Regions from separate parts of the Janthinobacterium sp. GW821-FHT03C10 genome, predicted to be linked through region 2. Evidence: predicted binding sites of a transcription regulator. Region 2 holds the regulator's gene; each other region holds the start of a gene.

Region 1 (3,675 bases), on a different contig from region 2:
CCAGCGCACGGACATCGCCCCCGTCGCCCTGCGCGCCTGGCTGGCGCAGCATGATATCGCCGAGGCGGACGCGGGCGGTGCCGTCGATGCACCGCTGTCGCGCGCCGTGGGCCGGCTGGCCGCGCCGATGGCCCGCTATTTCGTCATCCACGACACCAGCTACCCGAATTTCTTGCTAGAAACCATTCCCGCCCACATCAACGACGCCAGCTGGGATTTCAACGATTTCACTCTACGTAACCCCGCGCTGGGCGGCGGTCCGAAAGGCCATGTCTACGTGAACCGCCTGGGCGATTCCCTGGCCGTGCGCGACTTTGGCACGGCAAGCTATGCCAGCAAGCTGGAAAAGGACAAGCCGTCGCTGACGGGCCTGTTCCTGCACGTGGAACTGGTGCAGCCGCGCCATTCCGTGCCCGGCGGCGGCAAGGGCAACGACGGGCTGGCGCCCGATCCCGGCTTCACTCCCGCGCAATACGAGCGCCTGGCCCTGCTCTACATCGCCGCCAGCGTGCGCAAGGGCACGTGGCTGATCCCCGCCTTCCACGCCGTGCTCGATACGGGCTATGCGAACGGTCATGACGATCCGCAGAATTTTTCGCTGGAGCAATGGGATGCCGCCCTCAGCCATTTGAGCGCCGTCATGACGGGTGCCCGCGCGCCGAATTGAACACCACCTGCGCGCCGATTTGGAGGATACTTTAGCTCCCGCCTTGCATCGCGCGGATGCCGGGATGCCGATGGGGAGCCGTGATGACCTATGCCTCTGACCAGAAAATGCACGCGCTGGACATGCCCGCGCGCACGCGGCGCATCTTCAGCATGCGCGATGCCGTGCTGACGCAGTGGGAACACGAGGTGCGCGCCAAGGTGCGCGGCGCCGACGCCTTGCTCACGCCCATCCTCATCAACACCTTGCCCGCCTTCTTCGACAACCTGGCCGAAGCGCTCACGCCAGGCTACCCGCGCGACGACGCCACCAGCAACACCAACGCTCCCGCCGTGCACGGCAATGAACGGGCGCGCATGACCAGCTATGGCCCGGAACAGGTGATCCAGGAATACCAGATTTTCCGCGACTGCTTCGCCGCCGCCGCGCTGGAGGCGGGCGTGCCCCTGCGGCGCAAGGACTGGAAGGTGATCAATGCCTCGATCGATACGGGCATCCGCGAAGCCATCCTGGAATTTACCGCCATGCACGCAAGCTTTCAGCGCCGCGTCGCCGCCGGGCTGTCGCACGACATGCGCAATCCCCTGTCCGTCATGCTCAACAGTGCGCAGCTGCTGCAGCGGCGCGCGCAACAGCCGGACGTGGCGGCGCTGGCGCTGAAAATTCTCGAGCACGGCAAGCGCCTCGACGTCATGATCCAGGAATTGCTCGATACGCTCAGCTATCACCGGGGTCAAAAGCTGCCGCTGGTCCTGCGGCGCTTCGACGTCTTGCCGCTGGCGCGGCAAGTCGCCGACAGCGTCAATATCGGCCATCCGGGCAAGTGCGTGGTCAGCGGCACCTCCGTGACGGGCTGGTGGTGCGAAAATTCCCTGCGCCGTGCCCTGGATAACCTCGTGGGCAATGCCGTCAAGTATGGCGACGCCGGTCCCATCCATATTCATATCGACAATTTACGCGAACGCATGATCTTGAGCGTGCACAACACGGGCAGCAACATCGCGCAAGACCAGACGCAGCGCATCTTCGAATACCTGCGCCGCGAGCACGAAGGCAGCGCGCCCGGCTGGGGCATCGGCCTGCCCTTCGTGCAAAACGTGGCGGAAAGCCATGGCGGCAGCGCGCTGGTCGACAGCGCGCCGGAAACGGGCACCACGTTCACCATCGACCTGCCCGTCGACTGCCGGCCCTTTGTCACGCCGGACGCCTGATCTCGGCTGCCTGCGCCCCATCTGCCGGCAAAATCGATGCCGTAGTGCACCAAATCGGTGCAAATGACGGTTTTACGCCACAATAATGGTCATTCTTTACATACTTTCGGGTGTGCGGCATTGGCACGCTTCCTGCTGAGCTATAGTCAGACACGGCTCAAGGGAAATCACAACATGGCAAATTTTTTCAATGAAATGACTGCAGATGAAGTGGGTACGGACAGCAAGGTACGTGAACACTATCGTGAATTCAACAACTGGCTGGAACAGCAATCGCCCGAAACCATCGCCCGCAAGCGGGCAGAAGCCGACCTGACGTTCCGCCGCGTCGGCATCACGTTTGCCGTCTACGGCGACGATGCCGGCACGGAACGCCTGATTCCGTTCGACACCATCCCCCGCATCATCCCCGCCACGGAATGGGCGCAGATGCAGACGGGCCTGGTGCAGCGCGTGCAAGCCTTGAACATGTTTATCCATGATATTTATCATGAACAAAACATCATCAAGGCGGGCATCATTCCGGCCGAGCAAATCTACAAGAATGCCCAGTACCGCCCGGAAATGCAGGGCATCGCCGTCGCCTCCGACATCTATGCGCACATCGCCGGCGTCGACATCGTGCGCGCGGGCCAGGGCGAATTCTATGTGCTGGAAGACAATCTGCGGGTGCCATCCGGCGTGTCCTACATGCTGGAAGACCGCAAGATGATGATGCGATTGTTTCCGGAACTGTTCGCGCGCAACCGCATCGCCCCCGTCGACCATTACCCGGACATGCTGCTCGACAACCTGCGCTCCGTCGCGCCCATGGGCGTGGACGACCCGACGGTCGTCGTCATGACGCCCGGCATGTACAACTCCGCCTACTTCGAGCACGCTTTCCTGGCCCAGCAAATGGGCGTGGAACTGGTCGAAGGCAAGGATTTGTTTGTCAACGACAATTCCGTCTACATGCGCACCACGCGCGGGCCCAGGCGCGTCGACGTCATCTACCGCAGGGTCGACGACGATTTCCTCGATCCGCTGGCCTTCCGCTCCGATTCCTCGCTGGGCGTGCCGGGCCTGCTGTCCGTCTACCGCGCGGGACGGGTCACCTTGGCCAACGCCATCGGCACGGGCGTGGCCGACGACAAGTCGATCTACCCTTTCGTGCCCGACATGATCAAGTTCTACCTGTCGCAGGAACCGATCCTCAACAACGTGCCCACGTACCAGTGCCGCAAGGCGGCCGACCTGTCCTACGTGCTGGCGAACCTGGCGAAACTGGTGGTCAAGGAAGTGCACGGCGCGGGCGGCTACGGCATGCTGGTGGGGCCGGCGTCGAGCCTGGCGCAGATCGAGGATTTCCGCCAGCGCCTGCTGGCCAATCCGGGCGGCTACATCGCCCAGCCGACCTTGGCCCTGTCCGCCTGCCCCACGTATGTCGAGGCCGGCATCGCGCCGCGCCACATCGACCTGCGTCCGTTCGTGCTGTCGGGCAAGACGATTTCCATGGTGCCGGGCGGCCTGACCCGCGTGGCGCTGGGCGAAGGCTCGCTGGTGGTCAATTCCTCGCAGGGGGGCGGCACCAAGGATACCTGGGTACTGGAAGCCACATTATCAGAAGAAAAAGCAGCTTTTGCAGGAGAGAAAACATGCTGAGCCGCACTGCCGATCATTTGTTCTGGATGGCCCGCTACACGGAGCGGGCGGAAAACACGGCGCGCATGCTGGACGTCAACATGCAGACCTCGATGCTGCCGCAGTCCGAGCAGGACGCGGAGCAAGGCTGGCGCGCCACGCTGGGTATTTCCG
Region 2 (3,675 bases):
TGGAAACGGACGTGCCGGTCGATATCCTGACGGGTACTTCGCGCCTCAATGGCATCGGCATGAAGGCCAATAACGCCACCGGCGTGGTGGAAGTGCAAAATGCGCTGCGCATGGTCCTCCCGCCGAAACCGCGCCCGGCCGCGGCGGCAAAATGACAGAATGAAACAAGGAAACCATACTATGAAGAACATCTTGCTGTTGAGCGTATTTTCTCTGGCCATGATGGGCGTGGCGCATGCCGAGAAGGCCGATTCCGAGAAGGAAGCCGTCATCACGGCGCGTAGCGGCCACGTCGATGACGTCAAGCAGATCCGTACCCTGACGGGCGACGTCGTGCTGGTCAAGGGCACCCTGACCATGAAGGCGGGCCGGGCCCTGATCACGGAAGACCCGCAAGGCTACCAGTTCATTACCTTCTGGGCCGATCCCGGCAAGCTGGCCACCTTCCGCCAGAAGCGCGATGGCGCGGGCGACCTGTGGGTCGAAGGCGAAGCGGAGCGCGTGGAATACGACAACAAGACGGAAGTGGTGAAACTGTTTTCCAGGGCCAAGCTGACGCGCCTGGAGGGCACGAAAGTGACCGACGTGGCCAATGGCGCCTTCATCTCGTATGACAGCCGCAAGGAAGTGTTTGCGATGGAAAATTCCAACAGCGGCACCAGCACCCCCGATGGCGGCAGCGTGCGCATGGTGATCCAGCCGAAGACCAAGGCGCCCGCGGCGGAGAAAGCGCCGGCCACGCCTGCGCCAGGAACGAAATAATGGACAATACTCGTTGCGGCAGTACCCTGATCGTTCGCGGGCTGCAGAAAACCTATGGCAAGCGGCAAGTCGTGCATGACGTGTCGCTGCAAGTCGAATGCGGCGAAGTGGTGGGGCTGCTGGGTCCGAACGGCGCCGGCAAGACCACGTCGTTCTACATGATCGTCGGCCTGGTGCCGTCCGATGGCGGCAGCATCGATATCAGCGGCGTGGACATTTCCAGCCTGCCCATCCACCGCCGCGCGCAGATGGGCCTGTCGTACCTGCCGCAGGAAGCGTCCGTGTTCCGCAAGCTGACGGTGGAAGACAATATCCGTGCCGTGCTGGAAATCCAGACCGTCGAAGGCCGCCCCCTGAAGAAGGCCGAGATCGAGGAACGGCTGGATAAACTGCTGGCCGACCTGCAGATTGAAAAGCTGCGCGAGAACCAGGCCCTGTCCCTGTCGGGCGGCGAGCGCCGCCGCGTGGAAATCGCCCGCGCGCTGGCCACCGATCCCCGTTTCGTGCTGCTCGACGAGCCCTTCGCCGGCGTCGATCCGATCGCCGTCATCGAGATCCAGCGCATCGTGCGCTTCTTGAAGGAGCGCAATATCGGCGTGCTGATCACCGATCATAATGTGCGCGAGACGCTGGGTATTTGCGACCGTGCCTACATCATCAACCAGGGCTCGGTGCTGGCGTCGGGACGCCCCGACGACATCATCGCCAACGAGTCGGTACGCCGGGTCTATCTGGGCGAACACTTCCGCATGTGAGCCAATGAAACAATCATTGCAGCTGCGCACTTCGCAGCATCTGGCACTGACGCCGCAGTTGCAGCAATCGATACGCCTGTTGCAATTGTCTACCCTGGAATTGCACCAGGAACTCGAGCAGCTGCTGACGGACAATCCCTTGCTCGAGCGCCTCGACGATCCGCTCGACCGTTCGCTGCGCCTGCTGTCCGACGGGGCCTTGAGTTCCACGGCCGCGCCGGCCGAAGCGCCGCCCCAGCCGCCAGGCCAGGAGGCGCCCGCAGCGCCGGCCGAAGCGGAAACGTTTGACGGCGAGGGGGGCGACGGTGCGGCCGCCGCGGATGGCGGCGACAGCGACTGGAGCGAGGCGAGCCGGGGCAAGGCGCCCGACGACGAAGATTCCCGTCCGCAATTGGAGGCCCACCACTGCACCCTGCGCGAGCACCTGATGGAGCAGATGCGCGTGACGGTGCTCGAGTTGCGCGACCGCGCGCTGGTCGAGCTGATCATCGACGCGCTCGACGACAATGGCTATCTGGAAGAGTCGCTCGACGACATCCTGGCGCGCCTGCCGGAAGAGCTGGAAATCGACGCCGACGAGATGCGCACGGCCTTGTCGCTGCTGCAAAGTTTCGATCCGCCGGGCGTGGGCGCGCGCAATGCGTCCGAATGCCTGGCGCTGCAGATCAAGCGCTTGCCGCACGTCGCCATGGTGACGCGGCGCATGGCCCTCGTCATCGTGGAAAAGCACCTGGCCTGGTTTGCCCAGCGCGATTTCAACAAGCTGAAGAAAGCCCTCGATTGCGACGAGGAAGACTTGCGCGAGGCGCAGACGGTGATTCGCCAGTGCAATCCGCACCCGGGCGCCGTGTTCGCCTCGGATGTGTCCGACTATGTGGTGCCCGACGTCGTCGTCAAGCGCGCGCGCAATGGCTGGCAAGTCACCCTGAACAACGACGTCATGCCGCGCCTGCGCGTCAACGCCATGTACGCCAACCTGCTCAAGCAGGGCAAGGGCGAGGGCGCCATGGGCGCACAGTTGCAGGAAGCCAAGTGGCTGATCAAGAATATGCGCCAGCGCTTCGACACGATCCTGCGCGTGGCGCAGGCGATAGTAGAAAGGCAAAAGAACTTTTTCTCGCATGGGGCCGTTGCCATGCGCCCCCTTGTGCTCCGTGAAATAGCTGATACACTGGGTTTACACGAGAGTACTATCTCGCGGGTAACAACTCAAAAGTACATGCTGACCCCGCACGGCATGTTCGAGTTGAAATATTTCTTTGGTAGCCACGTCGCCACCGAAGCGGGGGGCGAAGCGTCATCGACGGCGATACGGGCATTGATCGTGCAACTGACAGGAGCAGAAGACCCTAAAAATCCTTTATCCGACAGTAAGATTGCGGACATGCTGGGGGAACAAGGCATGGTGATTGCGCGACGTACTGTTGCCAAATACCGGGAAGCATTGAAAATTCCGCCAGTGAGCCTGCGTAAGTGTTTGTAAGTTTTTTTCGGTTCCTCTGCGGGCCGGATAGGATGGACCGCACGAACCCGATCATCTTTAGGAGTGTGTATGAATCTCACCATCAGCGGACATCATCTCGAAGTGACACCAGCCATCCGTGAATACGTACAAACGAAGCTGGAGCGCGTGAAACGTCATTTCGATCAAGTCATCGATATCGCCGTGATTCTGACCGTGGATAACCTCAAAGAGAAAGAAAAACGTCAAAAGGCCGAAGTCAACCTGCGTCTGAGTGGCAAAACCGTCTATGTGGAAAGCCTGGCGCAAGACCTGTATGCCGCGATCGATGCCCTGATCGACAAGCTCGATAGGCAAGTGATGAAATACAAAACCAAAGTGCAAGGGCACGGTAAAGAGGCGATCAAGCATCTGCCAGACAACTCGGAAGAAGAATTCGCCGCCGCCTAAGCGGCCTGCGACTTTCAACCGGTTGTGATCAACTAAGGGCGCACATTGCGCCCTTTTTTGCGCCCGTCCCTGTCGAACGCAATGTTCCCCGCGCAGGCGCTAGAATGTTGGCACTTTCACTTCTTTCCATCCTGCCATGAGCGACTTCGTCCAGACTTCCATCCGCCACCGCACGGGGCACATCGTGCTCGACCGCCCGAAAGCCTTGAATTCCCTGTCGCTGGAGATGGTGCGCGCCCTGAACGC
Region 3 (3,675 bases), on a different contig from region 2:
CCTTATTCTCGCGCCAAACCGGTACCTGGCGTGGAACCTGGCACGCCATCCGGCGTCTATCTCTTTGCTTGTTTCACCATACGCCGCATCCGGTGCACCGGATGTTTTCTGGATCCGCTTTTCATTGAGGTAGAACATGTTCACAAACAGTATTTTTCCCAGTCTCAGCCCGGCCCTGAAGTCCCATCTCGAGGCCCAGTGCAATTTCGCCACGGAATTATCGCGCAAGATGTTCGATACGGCGCAGCAATTGAGCGAGCTGCATCTGCGGCTGGCGCAAGACTTGCTGCACGAGTGGAGCAACGCCAGCCAGCAACTGCTGGGCGCGCGCGACACGGGCGAGTTCATGTCGCTGGCCGCCGGCCAGTTGCAGCCCGGCAGCCACAAGCTGCGCCAGTACCAGCAGCAGCTCGGCAATCTCGTCGCCAACGCCAATGTCGAGATGAACCGCACGGCAGAGAACCACTTGCCCGAAACGAGCCGCACGGCCGTGGCCTTCGCTGACGAAGTGGTGCGCAAGACGGCGGAGGAAACGGAAAAAGCCACGCAGCGCCAGCGTGAAATGATCGAAAAAATGCACGCCACGGGCCACCGCGACGGCGCGGGCCGCAGCCACGATACCAACAGGCAATCCGATCAGGCGCGTTGAGCGCCTGCATAGACCACTTGACCCCCACTCGACAGCAAGGAGAGCGACATGGCTAGCAATCAAGGTAATGAACAGGGCAAAGGCGCTGGCAGCAGCCAGAAGGCCGGCGAATCGGGCAGCGCCAAAGGCACGAGCAAGCGCGGTTTCGCCGCCATGAATGAGGAACAGCAACGCGAAATTGCCAGCAAGGGCGGCCAGGCAGCCCATCAAAAGGGCACGGCGCATGAATTCGACTCGGAAGAAGCACGCCGGGCCGGGCAGAAAGGCGGCGAAGCCGTCAGCCGCAACCGCGAACACATGGCGGAAATCGGCAGGAAAGGCGGCGAAAGCCGGCAATCGGCCCAGCGCGCCAATGAAAACCGCAGCAGCACGGCGGCGCGCAGCGGCGGCAGCGAGCAGGGCCGCACCGGCCGGCAGGGCGGCAAGGACGAGGACGACAAGGGCTGACGGGGCAGGCAGGGCCCAGCGCGGCTTGACGCACAAGGCGCAGGAAGGCACGGGGCTTGGCGGCCCCGTGCAGGGGATGGCGCAGCGCCGGGCACGGCGGTATGGTACATTCTCGCCTTACCGACACCGCCGCGCCCCGCCCCGCCCTTCCCCGCATGCAGCCATCCCTGAAATACCTGAGCGCCTATTCCGAACAAACGCAAGCGCAAGTGCAGCAACTGATCGCCCAAGACAAACTGGGCGAGGTCCTGTTAAAACGCTATCCGAACGCGCACGACGTGCGCAACGACAAATCGCTGTACCAGTATGTGCAGGACTTGAAGAATGAATTCCTGCGTAATGCCGAGCCCATCAACAAAGTGGCGTTCGACAGCAAGATCCACGTGATCCAGCATGCGCTGGGCCTGCACACCTCGATTTCGCGCGTGCAGGGAGGCAAGCTCAAGGCCAAGCATGAAATCCGCGTGGCCACCATGTTCAAGGAAGTGCCGCTGGAATTCCTGCGCATGATCGCCGTGCACGAACTGGCGCACGTCAAGGAAAAACAGCACGACAAGGCCTTCTACAAGCTGTGCACATATATGGAACCGCAATACCACCAGTACGAATTCGACGTGCGCCTGTACCTGACCCAGCTCGACCTGTCTGGCCAGCGCCTGTGGTCGTGAAATCCTGGTCGTGAAATCCTGTTCGTGAAGTCCTGGTCATGACGTCCTGGTCATGACGTCCACGTAAAAATGCCGCCCGGCATACACAGGGCGGCATTTTTCCTGATGCGTCGGCATGGCCGGCGCCATGTTCAGGCTCAGGCGGCGTTCTTGCGGCGAAGCATGAAGCCCAGCAGGCCCAGCCCGCCCAGCAGCATGCCATAGGTCGCCGGTTCCGGCACGGCGCTGACAGTGGCGGCGATATTATCGACCTGGAAGGTGTGCAAGGCGCCTTCGCGCCACGTGGCCGACAGCAGATTGCTGAAACCCGTGAACGTGTAGTCGGCGAAGGTGTGGCCGCCACCGAGGGTGAAGGTCTGGGTCACCGTGCCGCCGCCCACCTGGTGGCCGACGAAGGTCACGTCAAAGGAACCGGGCAAGCTGACGAAGTCGGCCAGGCTGATCGAGCTCAGCGAGAATGCGGCGCCATCGGCACGGCTCAGGGTGGTCGTCGACAGGGGCGTCGCACCGAGACCGGCCGAGCCGGCATAGGCGAAACTGTCCTGGTGTGCCGAACTCAGCAAGCCTAACCAGCTGCTGTCGAAATTGTAGCCGCCTTCGGAATAGGATTTGAAGGTGGAAGCAAAGTAGCCGGCTTGCTCCAGCGGATCGAAGGTGATCGTGGTGGTCTGTGCCTGGGCACCAGCGGAGGCGGCGAGAATGGCGGCGACAGCGGTCGCTCGCAAGAGGGTCATAGGTTTCAAAATAGCATCCTTTCGAGATGATGAAGTAGCGTGGCTGTGGCAACTTGAAACGGGTCGGCACCTTTTTTGGGGAGTCTGTACAACGCTCGTCGGTGTCCGATATTCCTAACTTTTGAACCCTGCCAGTAGACCACACCCATGCCTGAAAAGCATCTTCATTTTCAAAAAAACATGCCAACATAGTAATTTTTTTGCCATATTTTTATTAATTAAATCACCAAGCCCGATCAGTTTTCCCGTGCGGAAATAAAAAAGCCATGCAGTGCGCATGGCCTTCTTCAAGCGGCAGGAAAACTAGTTGGCCGGCAAGGATCGCGGTGCCAGGCAAAAACGGAATTACGGCGCACACTCCTTCAGACGCAGCACCAGCGCTGCAGGATCGGCGTCGGCATTCAGGAACGCCGCGTGCTGCGGGCGGATGAAGCCCTGCTCCTTGCCGTTTTGCACAAAGGCGATCAAGCCGTCATAAAAACGGTCGACATTGAGCAAGCCGATGGGCTTGGCGTGCAAGCCCAGCTGGGCCCACGTGAGCATCTCGAACAGCTCTTCCAGCGTGCCATAGCCGCCGGGCATGGCGATGAAGGCATCGGACAGGCTGGCCATCATCGCCTTGCGCTCATGCATATCCTTCACGATGAACTGGCGCGTCAAGCCCATGTGGCCCACTTCGCGCTCCACCAGCTGGGTGGGAATCACGCCCGTCACCTCGCCGCCCAGGCGCAGTACTTCATCGGCGATCACGCCCATCAAACCCACCTTGCCGCCGCCATACACGAGCGAGATATTTTCCGCCACCAGCACGCGCGCCAGTTCGCGCGCCGCCACGGCATAGTCCGGCGAGACGCCCGCGTTGGCGCCACAGTACACACATAAAGCCTTGATCACAGTAATCCCTAGCCTTTCAATTCATCGATCGCCGCCTCGACCTCGAGGCGTTCCTTGGCGTCCAGTGCCACGCACTGGGCCGCCTTTTCATACAGGGCCAGCGCTTCCGCCAGCTTTTTCTTTCCATCGAGCATATTCAACGCGCGCGCATATTCGCTGTGCGCCAGCGCCGAATGGGGCGTCAGGGCCAGCGCCGTCTTGAAGTGCTGGTAGCCGTCTTCCTTGTTGGCGCCGTAGGTCAGGCTGCCGATCATGGCGCCGACCTTGTCGATAATTTCCGTAT
Region 4 (3,675 bases), on a different contig from region 2:
CAGGGTCGATGTGCGGCGGCTGCTCCGGCGGCGGCGTGAGGGGATCGCCTTCCGGCGGTGGCGGCATATCGGGTTCGGGCGTGCTGTGCGCACGCAGCGGGGCATGACGGAATCGTGGCTGCATGGTGGCCTCCTTTTGTCCCACTGTAGCCGATGCGGCAAATGCCCGGCGCCCGCCTGTGGCATGCCTCGGGAACTAAACGGCGCGGCGCCGCTCCAATTGGAGAGCATCCCCTACGGTAGAGTTCAAGCGATCCCCACACGATGGCGCGCAAGAAAATCTTATTCATGGCCGAGGCAGTGACCCTGGCCCATGTTGGCCGCCCCCTGAGCCTGGCCCAGGGCCTGGACGAGGACGCCTATGAGGTGCATTTTGCCTGCGCCGACGGCTATGACTTTTGTTTCAAGCAAGTCCCTTTCCGGCGCTGGCGCATCGACAGCATTTCGTCGCTGCAATTCCTTCAAGCGCTGGCCCACGGCAAGCCCGTCTACACGGAAAGCACCCTGCACGCGTACGTGGAAGACGATTTGCGCCTGCTCAATGCCGTCCAGCCCGATCTCGTGATCGGCGACTTCCGCCTGTCGCTGTCCGTCAGCGCGCGCCTGCAGCGCATTCCCTACATTACCATCAGCAACGCCTACTGGAGTCCCTGGGTGCGCCAGCACTACACGGTGCCCAGCCTGCCCCTGACCGGCATGCTGCCCATCTGGCTGGCCGATCCCCTGTTCCGCCTGATCCGGCCGCTGGCCTTCGCCTCGCATGCCGTGCCCCTGAACCGCGTGCGCCGCCGCCATGGCTTGCCCTCGCTGGGCGGCGACCTGCGGCGCATCTACACGGATGCCGACCGCACCTTGTACGCGGATATTCCGCAACTGTTCCCGCCGCACGGCATGCCGTCCACGCACGACTACCTGGGCCCCGTCATCTGGGCGCCGCCGCTCGACTTGCCGCCCTGGTGGCAGCGCCCTGAACTGAGCAGCGGACGCCCGATCATCTATGTCACCCTCGGCAGCTCGGGCCAGGGGCAGCTGCTGCCGCGCGTGCTGCGCGCGCTGGCGCCCCTGCCCGTCACCGTGCTGGCGGCCACGGCCGGCACCATCCGCGTCGATGCCGTGCCGCCGAATGCCTATGTCGCCCCCTTTTTGCCGGGCGACGCGGCCGCCCGCCGCGCCAGCCTGGTGATCTGCAACGGCGGCAGCCCCACCAGCCAGCAGGCGCTGACGGCAGGCGTGCCCGTCATCGGCATCGCCGGCAACCTCGATCAATTCCTCAACATGCACGGCATCGCCGGCGCCGGCGCCGGCCTGCTGCTGCGCGCCGACCGCTTCCAGGAAACCACCCTGCGCCATGCCGCCACGCGCATGCTCGACGATGGCCGCGCCAGGCTGGCGGCGCGCCAGCTGGCCACGGCCATGCGCGACTATGTGCCAGGACAACGCCTGCTGTCCCACCTGCACGCCCTGCTGGGCTCCTTGCCGCAAGACGAGCAGCCTTGAGCGGCAGCGTCGGTTTTTCTTACAACGCGTCCGGCAACACCTGCACTGCGTCAACAAAAGCACGCCAAGTCCTTGATTTCAAAAGAACCTCATGCGTTGGCATGGAAGTCGCTTAAGTCTGGCCATGAGCACCTGCCGACAGGACTCAGGCAAGACTTCCAGACTCACTCAACCACGAGGTGAATGACATGAAACTTTCTAAACTGAAACTGCTCCCGGCGGCAGCGACACTGGCCATGCTGTGCGCGGCCGGTAGCGCACAAGCGGGCGCCTACGGCTATTCCTACAACAACATCTTCGGCCTGACGATCGGCGTGCCGACGGGCCAGATCACTGTGGCCAACAGCACCACCATCTCGCGCAGCACGGCTACCCTGAACGGTGTGAGCGTCATCAATGGCGGCGCCGGCTCGCTCGACGCGCCGCGCGCCAACGTCGGCGCCGTGACCAAGGGCGAGAACGACTTCACACAGCAAGGTCCCAGCGGCAACTTTTCGCGCGGCGACGCGCAGATCGTCAGCACGCAGTTCCCCTCGTTCCCGCCCGGCTCCACCTCCACGCAGGCGGTGAACGTGGCCGAAGCCCACCTGGACGGGCCTGCCGGCACGGCCGATGCGTCCGGGCGCAACGGTTCGACCACGGGCTTCTCCGTCGATTTCGTCGTCGGCTCCCCCACGGCGACGCTGAGCTTTGACTTCCTGGCATCGCCCTTCATGCAGGTATTCCTGCAAAGCACAGTGGGCGTGCTGTCCACCGCCACGGCCAACCTGGTCGTCACCTTCACCATCACGGACGCAGCCGGCCTGACGGTGTTCAACTGGACACCCGATGGCGTGGTCGGCTCGGGCATCTTCGGCGGCACGGAAAACACCGATGGCGCCAACCTGAACACCAGCCTGGCGACCAATTTCCTGACGCGCGGCAACCTGTTCACCTACGACCCTTCCGGCTGCGGCACACCCACGGGCACGGGCGTGGGTACGGGCTGCGGTAGCAACTTCAGTTCCGTCAGCAATGCTTTAACGGCCGGCAACTACACCTTGACCTTGAATGCGGTGGAAAGCGTGGACCTGGTGAAACAGGCGGTGCCGGAACCTGGCACTTTGGCACTGCTGGGTCTGGGCCTGGCTGGCCTGGGCTATGCCCGCCGCCGCAAGCTTGCCGCCTGAACCAGGCAACAGGGGGGATTTACAGGCGAGGGAATCTCCTCGCCTTTTTTATGTGGCAGGCCTGTCGGTTTTCCTTACAACGAACGCGGCCGACCGGCAGATGAGGATTTTCATGACTATATTTTCTTGTACCCGCTTGCCAACGGCCCTGCTGGCCTTGCTGTTGCTGGCCAGCAGCGGCACTGCCAGCGCCGCCGCCTATGGCTATTCGTACACCAGCGTCTTTGGCCTGGTCATCAGCAATCCCTCCGGGTCTGTCTCCCTGCTCAGCAACATCGACCTGTCGCGCACCACCGCCACGCTCAATGGCAGCAGCATCATCCACGGCGGCAGCAACGAGATCGACGCGCCGCAAGCGACACGCGGCGCCGTGACCAAGGGAGAAAACGACTTTACGCAGCAAGGCATGGGCAATGCCTCGTATGCGCGCGGCGAGGCGCAGATCGTCACCTCGCAAATCCCGCCCTTTCCACCGGGCTCGACCAGCACGCATACCGTGAATGCGGCGGAAACCTTCCTCACGGGCGGCGGCAGCGCCGACGCCTCGGGACGCAACGGTTCCAGCACCGCGATGACCGTCAATTTCGTCGTCGGCCAACCGGGCGCGACCCTGGCCTTCGACTTCCAGGCCCTGCCCTTCATGCAGTTGTACCTGGACGCCCTGGCCGGCACGGGCTCGGCGGCCACGACGAATATGGCGATGACGTTTACCATCATCGATGAACACGGCCAGATCGTCTTCAACTGGGCCCCCGACGGCAGCCTGGGCTCCGGCATCCTGGGCGGCACCGAACTGGCCGACGCCGCCAACCTCAACACAGGATACGCGCAAACGCCGCTGACCAGCGGCAGCATGTTCACGTACGACCCCAGCGGCTGCGGCGCGCCCACGGGCACGGGCATCGGCACGACGTGCGGCGGGCAGTATGGCGCCGTCACGGACAACCTGGTGGCGGGCAGCTATACCCTGGTGTTGAACATGCTGAACAGTTCCGAACTGGCGTATGTG

What was found. The regulator sigma-54, encoded in region 2, starts transcription at its own class of promoters, with help from an activator protein. The targets are predictions, from matches to a motif close to TGGCANGNAANCTGCTTT.
Region 1: the regulator sigma-54 is predicted to act here: its motif matches at 2,000-2,017, upstream of AC07VH_RS02140 (circularly permuted type 2 ATP-grasp protein).
Region 3: the regulator sigma-54 is predicted to act here: its motif matches at 2,687-2,704, upstream of AC07VH_RS26460 (PEP-CTERM sorting domain-containing protein).
Region 4: the regulator sigma-54 is predicted to act here: its motif matches at 1,595-1,612, upstream of AC07VH_RS09100 (EDSAP-1 family PEP-CTERM protein).

The regions. Positions count from the first base shown of each region.
Region 1 covers NZ_JBWKUN010000001.1:544,813-548,487, reverse strand. The annotation lists gene AC07VH_RS02150 (hypothetical protein) at 1-667, shown strand, start outside; gene AC07VH_RS02145 (sensor histidine kinase) at 751-1,878, shown strand; gene AC07VH_RS02140 (circularly permuted type 2 ATP-grasp protein) at 2,053-3,522, shown strand; gene AC07VH_RS02135 (alpha-E domain-containing protein) at 3,516-3,675, shown strand, end outside.
Region 2 covers NZ_JBWKUN010000009.1:196,678-200,352, reverse strand. The annotation lists gene lptC (LPS export ABC transporter periplasmic protein LptC) at 1-155, shown strand, start outside; gene lptA (lipopolysaccharide transport periplasmic protein LptA) at 181-762, shown strand; gene lptB (LPS export ABC transporter ATP-binding protein) at 762-1,517, shown strand; gene AC07VH_RS25905 (RNA polymerase factor sigma-54) at 1,522-3,000, shown strand; gene hpf (ribosome hibernation-promoting factor, HPF/YfiA family) at 3,070-3,429, shown strand; gene AC07VH_RS25895 (enoyl-CoA hydratase/isomerase family protein) at 3,566-3,675, shown strand, end outside.
Region 3 covers NZ_JBWKUN010000010.1:82,373-86,047, forward strand. The annotation lists gene AC07VH_RS26445 (phasin family protein) at 137-649, shown strand; gene AC07VH_RS26450 (KGG domain-containing protein) at 698-1,096, shown strand; gene AC07VH_RS26455 (YgjP-like metallopeptidase domain-containing protein) at 1,252-1,764, shown strand; gene AC07VH_RS26460 (PEP-CTERM sorting domain-containing protein) at 1,902-2,498, opposite strand; gene AC07VH_RS26465 (LOG family protein) at 2,844-3,389, opposite strand; gene AC07VH_RS26470 (tetratricopeptide repeat protein) at 3,401-3,675, opposite strand, start outside.
Region 4 covers NZ_JBWKUN010000002.1:283,670-287,344, forward strand. The annotation lists gene AC07VH_RS09090 (hypothetical protein) at 1-124, opposite strand, end outside; gene AC07VH_RS09095 (nucleotide disphospho-sugar-binding domain-containing protein) at 289-1,497, shown strand; gene AC07VH_RS09100 (EDSAP-1 family PEP-CTERM protein) at 1,686-2,666, shown strand; gene AC07VH_RS09105 (EDSAP-1 family PEP-CTERM protein) at 2,779-3,675, shown strand, end outside.